2 regions of the Streptomyces sp. NPDC050564 genome follow, and region 1 is predicted to be linked to the other one. Evidence: riboswitches for the same ligand, from Rfam matches in the RefSeq annotation. Region 1 holds a riboswitch; the other holds the start of a gene.
What was found. Region 1 has a riboswitch for S-adenosylmethionine ahead of thrC (threonine synthase). Riboswitches for the same ligand answer to the same signal wherever they lie in the genome.
Positions count from the first base shown of each region.

Region 2: linked by a shared signal. The riboswitch ahead of ACIBK0_RS39040 (putative leader peptide) and the one ahead of thrC (threonine synthase) in region 1 are both predicted to bind S-adenosylmethionine.

Region 1 covers NZ_JBITGS010000019.1:53,169-58,162, forward strand. The annotation lists gene ACIBK0_RS28395 (MoaD/ThiS family protein) at 362-637, opposite strand; gene thrC (threonine synthase) at 634-1,929, opposite strand; SAM riboswitch class I at 1,947-2,093, opposite strand; gene ACIBK0_RS28405 (glucosyl-3-phosphoglycerate synthase) at 2,271-3,215, shown strand; gene ACIBK0_RS28410 (trehalose-6-phosphate synthase) at 3,346-4,734, shown strand; gene ACIBK0_RS28415 (hypothetical protein) at 4,838-4,994, shown strand, end outside.
Region 2 covers NZ_JBITGS010000033.1:81,672-86,665, forward strand. The annotation lists gene ACIBK0_RS39030 (amino acid ABC transporter ATP-binding protein) at 1-621, opposite strand, end outside; gene ACIBK0_RS39035 (amino acid ABC transporter permease) at 618-1,598, opposite strand; SAM riboswitch class IV at 1,933-2,041, opposite strand; SAM riboswitch class IV at 2,170-2,316, shown strand; gene ACIBK0_RS39040 (putative leader peptide) at 2,353-2,418, shown strand; gene ACIBK0_RS39045 (glutathione S-transferase C-terminal domain-containing protein) at 2,709-3,425, shown strand; gene ACIBK0_RS39050 (DNA-3-methyladenine glycosylase family protein) at 3,603-4,481, shown strand; gene ACIBK0_RS39055 (ABC transporter ATP-binding protein) at 4,726-4,994, shown strand, end outside.

The sequences.
Region 1 (4,994 bases):
CGGAACGCGTCGACCGCGGCTGAATGTATCTGTCCAACTGCCGTCTGCAACAGGTCAATCGGACGAGAATTCTGGGCACGGTCGATCGGGAAAATGCGGAGAATTCGCGAAGATTCAGGGCAAGTCGGGCCCCGTAAATGCCATAATCGGCTCAAAAAGGTGGGGCACTTTGGCTACTTCTTGTCGGCTGTCGCGCAGATGCTCATATGCGTCCGGCATGAAAAGCGAAGCAGCTTCCCCAACTCTACCGTGCTCAACCATGCAGAATTGCCCCCTCCGTTTCTCTCACGGAGGGGGCAATTCGATGAACTCTTAGTGATGAGCGTTACCTACGGTAACAATCTCACCTTGGGTGACGGGTTCAGCCGCCCGCGACCGCCGGGATGATCGACACGCCCGCACCGTCGGGCGTCGCCGTCTCCAGACCCTGCTCGAACCGCACGTCGTCGTCGTTGACGTACACGTTGACGAACCGACGCAGCTTGCCCTGGTCGTCCAGAACGCGCGCGGCGATACCCGTGTGGTTCTTCTCCAGGTCGGCAAGGACCTCGGCGAGGGTCCCGCCCTCGGCCGTCACCTCGGCCTGACCGCCGGTGTAGGTGCGCAGGATGGTGGGGATGCGGACGTTGACGCTCATGATGCGAGGCCAGCCTCTCGGAAGGAGTCCAGGTTCGGGCGGATGGTCGCGGTCAGGCCGGTGCCGGCCACCGCGTCCAGGGTCTTGAGGCCGTCGCCGGTGTTGAGGACGACCGTGGTCAGGGTCGGGTCGAGGAGGCCGTTCTCGATCAGCTTCTTGGCGACGCCGAGGGTCACACCGCCCGCCGTCTCGGCGAAGATGCCCTCCGTGCGCGCAAGGAGCTTGATCGCGTCGACGACCTGCTCGTCGTTGACATCCTCCACCGCACCGCCCGTGCGGCGCGCGATGTCGAGGACGTACGGCCCGTCGGCCGGGTTGCCGATGGCGAGCGACTTGGCGATGGTGTTCGGCTTCTGCGGCCGTACGACGTCGTGCCCGGCCTTGTAGGCGACGGACACCGGCGAGCAGCCTTCGGCCTGGGCGCCGAAGATCTTGTACGGCTTGTCCTCGACGAGGCCGAGCTTGATCAGCTCCTGCAGACCCTTGTCGATCTTCGTGAGCTGGGAGCCGGAGGCGATCGGGACGACCAGCTGGTCGGGCAGACGCCAGCCGAGCTGCTCGCAGATCTCGTACGCCAGGGTCTTGGAGCCCTCCGCGTAGTACGGCCGCAGGTTGACGTTGACGAAGCCCCAGCCCTCGCCGGCCGGGTCGCCGATCAGCTCGGAGCAGAAGCGGTTCACGTCGTCGTAGTTGCCCTCGATGCCGACGAGCTCGCCGCCGTAGATCGCGGCCATGACGACCTTGCCCTGCTCCAGGTCGTGCGGGATGAACACGCAGGAGCGGAAGCCGGCGCGGGCGGCGGCGGCGCCCACCGCGCCGGCGAGGTTGCCGGTGGAGGAGCAGGAGAGGGTGGTGAAGTCGAAGGCGCGGGCGGCCTCGATGGCCTGGGCGACGACGCGGTCCTTGAAGGAGTGCGTCGGGTTGCCGGAGTCGTCCTTGACGAAGAGCTTGCCGGCGTCGACACCGAGCTCGCGCGCCAGGTTGTCGGCCTTGACGAGCTTGGTCCAGCCGGGGTTGATGTTCGGCTTCTCGGCGACGTCCGCGGGGACGGGCAGCAGGGGCGCGTAGCGCCAGATGTTCGCGGGGCCCGCTTCGATGCGCTTGCGGAGTTCCTCGGTGTCGTAGGCCGAGAAGTCGTACGCGATCTCCAGCGGGCCGAAACACTCCTCGCAGGCGAAGACCGGGCCGAGCGGGACCCGGTGCCCGCACTCGCGGCAGGAAAGCGCGGCGGCGGGGCCGAGATCAACGGCGTCTACGGTGTTCGTGGTGCTTGCAACAGTCTGCGCAGCCATGGAGGCGAGGCCCTTTCTCCTCATCTTCCTCACGACGCACTTCGCCGTGAGACGGATTTGGCACCTTCCCTAGCCGGGAGCCTCGCCACGTCAACGTGACAAGACCGGCTGGAGGGTTGCCGGGGCTTCAACGGGCCGTATCCCTCTGCCCCTCTGGATGAGCGGTATTCGGTTGTTGAACTATTGATCACCATGCGCGCCGATGATCTACGCAATGCGATGGTCATCCGCGTTGTTCAAGACTGTAACCGAAGGCCAGGACAGTTGAGATAGTCGTCCGAACCGCGAGATGGATCACACCGTGCGAGACGGGGTGATCAGACAGTGAGGAGCCGCAGACTGTGCTGAAGGAAGTCGAGCGCTGGCTGAGCACACGCTCCTGGTCCGTGACCGATCGCCCGCTCCACCAACTCATGGCCGCCAAACGCACCACCGGGTCGACGGTCAGTGTCGTCCTGCCCGCGCTCAATGAGGAGGAGACCGTCGGCGAGATCGTCGCGATCATCCGCCACGATCTGATGCAGCAGGTGCCCCTCGTCGACGAGATCGTCGTCGTCGACTCGGGCTCGACGGACCGCACCTCCGAGGTCGCCGCCGCCGCGGGCGCGCGCGTCGTGCACCGGGACGCGATCCTGCCGCGCATCCCGACCGTGCCCGGCAAGGGCGAGGTCCTGTGGCGGTCGCTGCTGGTGACGAGCGGGGACATCATCTGCTTCATCGACGCGGACTTGAAGGAATTCTCGTCCGACTTCGTCTCCGGGATCGTGGGCCCGCTGCTCACCGAACCCGGCGTGGACCTGGTCAAGGCGATGTACGACCGTCCCCTCGGCCAGGCCGCGGGCCAGGGCGGCCGCGTCACCGAGCTGATGGCCCGCCCCCTGCTGAACATGCACTGGCCGCAGCTCGCGGGCTTCGTCCAGCCGCTCGGCGGCGAGTACGCGGCCCGCCGCTCGCTGCTCGAACAGCTGCCGTTCCCCGTCGGGTACGGCGTCGAGCTGGGCATGCTCGTCGACGCCCTGCACCTGGTGGGCCTTGACGCCCTCGCCCAGGTCGACGTGGGCGTCCGCAAGCACCGCCACCAGGACGGACAGGCGCTGGGCCGCATGGCCGCGGCGATCTACCGCACCGCCCAGCTGCGCCTGGCCCGCGGCCACATGATCCGCCCGTCGCTCACGCAGTTCGAGCGGGGCGAAGAGGGCTTCGAGCCGCGCACCCACTCCGTTGACACGGAAGAACGCCCTCCGATGGTGGAAATCTCCGAGTACCGGAAACGGAAGGCCGCGTAGGCCGTGTCCGTGACGGGCGCGGGGAACTGCGCGGCCGGCCCCCGCCGGCCCGCGGATCCCGCGCGGCGCCGCATTGCATACAGCCGAGGGGAACGTTTGAGCGTTTCGGTGCCGGGCTAGGTTTCGTGGCATGGCTTCAACGCACGGTGCCCACCGGATCCTGGTCGCCTCCAACCGCGGCCCGGTCACCTACGAGGTGCGCGAGGACGGCTCGCTGAACGCCAAGCGCGGTGGCGGCGGGCTGGTCTCGGGCCTGTCGGCGATCGGGCCGGACGCGGGCGCCCTGTGGGTGTGCTCGGCACTCGGCGACGGGGACCGCGAGGCAGTGCGGCGCGGGGTCGGCGAGGACGGCGTACGGATGCTGGACATCGATGCCGAGGTGCACGCCGACGCGTACAACGGCATCGCGAACTCCGTGCTGTGGTTCGTTCACCACATGCTGTACCAGACGCCGCTGGAGCCGGTCTTCGACGCGGAGTTCCGGCGCCAGTGGGCGTCGTACGAGGCGTACAACCGCGCGTTCGCCGAGGCGCTGGCCGACGAGGCGGCTCGGGGTGCCGTGGTGGTCGTGCAGGACTACCACCTGACCCTCGTGCCCGGGATGCTGCGCGAACTGCGCCCCGATCTGCGGATCGGGCACTTCTCGCACACGCCGTGGGCGCCGGTGGACTACTTCCGGATGCTGCCGGACGACATCGCCGAGCAGGTGCTGCGCGGGATGCTGGGCGCGGACCGGCTCGGCTTCCTCACCAGTCGGTGGGCGAACGCGTTCACCAGGTGCGCCGCCGACCTCGTCGGCGGGCTCGGAGACACCCGGGTCGGCGTGCACGGGCTCGGCGCGGACGCGGACTTCCTGCGGCGGCGCTCGCACGAGGCGGACGTCGAGGAGCGGATGGCCACGCTGCGGGAGCAGATCGGCGACGGCCGCAAAACGATCGTGCGGGTCGACCGGACCGAACTGTCGAAGAACATCGTGCGCGGACTGCTGGCGTACCGGCAGCTCCTCGACGACCACCCGGCGTGGCACGAGCGCGTCGTGCACGTCGCCTTCGCGTACCCGTCCCGGCAGGACCTCGCCGTGTACCGCGACTACACGGCCGCGGTGCAGCGTCTCGCCGAGCAGATCAACTCGCAGTACGGGACGGCCGGCTGGACTCCGGTGGTCCTGCACGTCAAGGACGACTTCGCACGGTCGCTGGCCGCGTACCGGCTCGCCGACGTGGCCCTCGTCAACCCCATCCGGGACGGCATGAACCTCGTCGCCAAGGAGGTGCCGGTCGTCTCCGACGAGGGCTGCGTGCTGGTGCTGTCACGCGAGGCGGGGGCCTACGAGGAGCTGGGCGAGGATGCGATCTCGGTGAATCCGTACGACGTGATCGGTACCGCCCGGGCGTTGCACGAGGCGTTGTCCATGTCCGTCGGCGAGCGGGCCGAGCGTACGAAGCGGCTGGCTGCCGCGGCTACGGCTTTGCCGCCGGCCCAGTGGTTCCTCGATCAGTTGCACGAGCTGGACGCCTGATTGCGGGTCACCCGGCGTTGACGGGCACAGCGGTGAGGGCTGGAGAGCAGTCCAACAGCGCCTGCCGTACCGGCACAACTCGCAGGACCGGGACACCGCCGCGGTGAACGCCGATCCGCTGTTCGTGTCCGCGATCCCGGTGGTCCCGTACGACGTACGGCTGCATGCCGGTTTGCCCGCCTGCGGGGCGGGGTCGGTGACCGGGGGCGGACCGGACCACTTCGCGAACCCGGTCTCCGCCCCCTCCAACAGCGGTGCCG
Region 2 (4,994 bases), on a different contig from region 1:
GCTGGTCGCCAGGTCCTTGATGACGGCCAGGACCTCGCCGACGAGTTCGGGGTCGAGTGCCGAGGTGGGCTCGTCGAACAGGATGATTCCCGGGCGCAGGGCGAGGGCGCGGGCGATGGCCACACGCTGCTGCTGACCGCCGGACAACTGGCGCGGGTAGGCGCCGGTCTTCTCGCCCAGGCCCACGCGGCCGAGCAGTTCGCGTGCCAGCTCCTGGGCCTCGGGCTTGGTCAGCCTCCCGGTGGCCACGGGCGCGGCGGCCACGTTGTCCAGGACGGTCAGATGCGGGAAGAGGTTGAAGTTCTGGAAGACGAAGCCGATCCGGCTGCGCTGGCTCAGGATGGCCCGCTCGCTGAGTTCCTTCAGCCTCTCGCCCTGCCGCCTGACGCCGATCAACTCGCCGTTGACACTGACGTATCCGACTTCCGGCTTCTCCAGGTGGTTGATCACCCGCAACAGCGTCGACTTGCCGGAGCCGGACGGGCCGAGGATGACGGTGACCTCGCCGGGCCGCACTGTCAGGTCGACTCCGTCGAGTACCCGGTGGGCGCCGTACCACTTGTGCACGTCGTGGACTTCAAGCGCGGCGGGTCGCGCGTCGGGGGTCTGGGCGGTGGTCATACGGCGGCCTCCTTGCGCAGCCGGGCCAGCAGATCGGTCAGGCCGGTCCGCGCCTTCTGCAGCGGGGTCGGCGGCAGGGTGCGTGTCGCGCCCCGGGCGAAGTACCGCTCGACGTAGAACTGGGCGATAGACACGGCACTCGTGAGGATCAGGTACCAGACGGTGGCGACCAGCAGCAGCGGCACGATGTCGCCGGGATAGGTGCTGCCCATCGTCTGCACCGAGCCGAACAGGTCGAGCAGCGACACGTAGAAGACCAGGGACGTGCCCTTGATCAGGCCGATCAGCTGGTTGACGTAGTTCGGGGTGATGGACCTGAGGGCCTGCGGGAAGACGATCCGGGTGAACTGGTACGTCTTCGGCAGGCCGAGCGCGGCAGCCGCCTCGTGCTGGCCCTGGTCGACGGAGAGGATGCCGCCGCGGACGACCTCGGCCGCGTACGCCGCCTCGTTGAGGCTGAGGCCGATCACGGCGACCGTCATGTCGGTGGCGAGCCGGGACTCGTCGAAGGTGACGAAGGCCGGCCCGAACGGCACACCGAGGCTCAACGTCTTGTACAGGGCGCTGAAGTTGTAGAGGAAGATCAGGACGACGATCAGCGGTACGGAGCGGAACAGCCACGTGTACACCCAGCTCACCGCACGCAGCACCGGGCTCCCGGAGAGCCTGGCGAGGGCGAGCAGGACTCCGCCCAGCAGCCCCAACACCGCGCTGAGCGCGGCCACTTCGAGGGTGATGACCAGGCCGTCGAGAATCGTGGGACGCAGGAACCAGTAGCGGAAGCGATCCCACTGGTAGAAGGGGTTGGTGGCCAGGCCGTGGATGATCTGGGCGACCAGGACCAGGACGACGGCTGTGGCAATCCAGCGGCCCGGCCGGCGCAGCGGCAGCACGCGCTGGGCCGTGAGCGGCTTCGCCGGGGAGTCGGCGGGCGGTGCCTCGGCAAGAAACACAGCGACGCCAGGGGGTTCACTCATGAGGGGGCTCCAGCGGAGTCGGACACCCCGGGCGCGGCATACGCAACGGCACCGCAGCACAACGGGGACGGCTGCGGAGGACGAAGAACGGGAAGACGCCGGTACCGGGGGCTGGGCGGGCAGAGGGCGCACCGCGGCAGCGGTACGCGTCAGAGATTCAGGACGCCGTCAGCCTTGACAGCGGGCACAGCCCGAAGCGGTACACAGGGCACTGTTGACGCGGAGCAGATCGACGCAGCGGTTCGCGCACAGCAGTACGCAGCCGCGGGGCCGCTCTGCGGCCACCTTCGACGCTGCGTTCATCGTTGTCTCCGTCACTGTTCCGCCCGTGGGCGGCTCGCGCTTACCGAAAGTCTTCCGGTCCGGTCGTCACCTGGGGCACCCCACCGCGACGCGAGGGTTGCCGGCCAGCGAGCCAGGGCTTTTCGCTGACACTCATGACCGATCTGCGGCGTAAGTTAGGCACGCTCGGAAACCGATGTCAACGTCCACCCGCCCGAATGACCACGTGGTGAGACCGGGTCCACGCCTTCTTGACGGCGTCACGGAGCGCACTGACACTGACGAGGACGGTCACGATTGTCAGCGCCTCGTCACGTGGGCTTGCCTGCGCGATGCGGTGATCGGCCCCGGCCCGCTGACAGGCAACCCTTCCACCGCGACGGGGTGCCCCGGGTGACGACCGGGTCCCGCCGGTGCGGCGGGACAAGCGTGGTCTCGCGGCTCGCGGGCCCTGAAGGCGGGACCGGTGGGAATGCCCAGGAGCGACCTGACGAGACGGCTGCACATCGATTTGCAGCGGGTCTCCAGCGCGTACTAGTCCGGCCGCTCCGAGCCGGTGCACAAGCGCAGTCACTCCGTTCCGCCGCTGCCGCCCAACATGCGGCCGGGGCTTCGTCGTTCCCCTGGAGAGTCATGCCCGAGACCGTTTCGCGCGCCTCGAACACAGCCACCTCAGGCACATGCGCCACCAGCGCAGCCACCACCGGCACGCACGCCGCAACCGCGGGCACGTGCGCCCCCACCGCAGTCGCCCGCGCCTCGACGTCGCGCGTTCCGGGCCCAGTTGTGTCCGGTCCAAGCACTCGCCCCGCAGGCGCCGGACCGTCCGTGTCCCCTCGCCCGCACGGCATCCGCAGCCGCATCGGTGTCGGTGCCGCCGGTGGCTTCTACCCTGCGCCGCACCGCTATCAGCTCTATCTGTCCGAGGGCTGTCCGCGTTCGCTGCGCCTTTCGATCACCCTCGATCTGCTCGGCCTCAAGGACTCGGTGGCCACCACGATCCTCGCGCACCCCGCCGAGACACCCGACGCGTTCGCCTCGCTCCGCAGTGCCTACGAGGCCACCTGGCACCATTACGAGGGCCCGCTGACCGCGCCCGCGCTGTGCGACCGCTGGAGCGGACGCATCGTCAGCAATCACACCCCCGACATCCTTCGTGACCTGGCGGGCCTGCTGACCTGCCATGACGGAGCATGCATCCCCCTGCTGCACCCGCCGGCCCTCGCCGCGGACATCGACGCCCTGCGCGAACTCCTCGACCGCGACGTCACCTCGACGGCGCGGCCGGAAGCCCGCTCGGCGACTCTGGATCTGTTGGACCATCAGCTCGCCACGCGCGCCTATGTGTTGGGCGAGGATCTGACGGCCGCCGACGTGGACGTCTGGGTGGCGCTCAACCACCTCGACACGGCCGACCCCCTCTCCCGGCACAGCCGCCTTCGCGCCTATGTGCGCCGCCTCGACGAGCATCCCGCCTTCCACGGCGCCCGGTCCCTGCGCGTGTGGCACGACCGGTCCGCGACGGGAGCGATCCGACGCGACTGACCGTCAGAACGCGGGGGCCGCGCCGCTGGGCGTCACCCATCCGGGGTCCGGGGCGGACCTCGCGAAAATACTTGACGGATTCTGTCAGGTATTGAGGCCAAGGTCGTGTGCACAGACAGCGGCGCCGGGTCTCTCGGCCCGTCCACGAGTGCCGGTGTCCCGAGCGGAAGGTCGGACATGGTGCAGCACGCGGTCGAATTCGAGGTGGCCGGCCCTTGGTCGCTGGACACGAGCCGGGAGTTCTGGGAGGAGCTCGCGCCGCTGGCGCCGGCCTCGGCGGCGGGTGCCGCCGGGGCGTTGCGCACGGTCTTCCACGCCGACGCCGACTGGCGCCGCGTCGCCGCGGAGGTCACCCAGTACGGCAGCACGGCCCGGGTCGTGGCGGTCGGCGACGGCGATCTGGACGCCGCCGCCGAGCAGGTGCGCCGCTTCCTGTCCCTGGACGTCGACGCCCGCGGCTGGCCGACGGTCGCCGAACGCGACCCCGTCATCGCCGACGTCCAGGCCAGATGGCCGGGCCTGCGGCCGTGCGGTTTCCACTCGCCCTACGAGGCCGCCACCTGGGCGGTGCTGACCCAGCGCACGGGGATGACCTCGGCCAGGCGCATGCGCGACGACCTCGTCGCCCGCTACGGCACAGGCGGCGCGTTCCCCTCCCCCGAGGCGCTGCTCGGCCTGGACTTCGAACTGCCCTGGCGCAAAACCGAGTACCTGCACTCCGTGGCCGACGCCGCGCTCGACGGGCTCCTCGACGGCGCCCGGCTGCGCGCCCTGGGCCCGGCGGCGGCGGTGCGGCAGGTCCAGCAGGTCAAGGGGCTGGGCGTCTTCTCCGCCGAGCTCGTCGTCCTGCGCGGCGCCAACCACCCCGACACACTGCCGACCCAGGAGCGCCGATTGGAGGCGGAGATCACCGAGCGGTACGGGCCCGGCCGGGGCCTCACCGAGGTTTCCGAGAACTGGCGGCCCTACCGCACCTGGGCCGCGCTGCACCTCCGCGTCCTGCACGGCGAGCGCATGGGTCCGAGCGCTGCCCGCCCCGCTCGTGCCCACCGGTGAGACCGTGGTTCCCGCGCCTGCTTGCGGAGAAGGCGTGAGTCACGGTGACAAGAACGACCGGTCCTCGTCCGCGCCCGCGCATCCTCCCCACTGCCGTGGCTCACGTGTGCATCACGACACCGGGCCACTCTCGGATCCGTAACCTGCGGCAACCACGATCGAACATCAACTGGCTAGACTACGCACCCTCGTGCACGCGATCGCGCCACGTACGAGCAAAGCCGTTCCCGAAGGGTTTCGACGCTTGATAGCCATCGAAGAGGTCAGCAAGCGATACGCCGACGGCACGGTGGCCGTCGATCGCCTGTCTCTGCAGATACCGAACCACTCCATCACCGTTCTCGTCGGACCCTCGGGCTGCGGCAAGACCACCACGCTGCGCATGATCAACCGCATGGTCGAGCCCAGCAGCGGCACCATCCGGGTCGACGGCGAAGACATCCTGCGCCAGCCGGTCAACGCCCTGCGCCGCTCCATGGGTTACGTCATCCAGAACGCCGGCCTGTTCCAGCA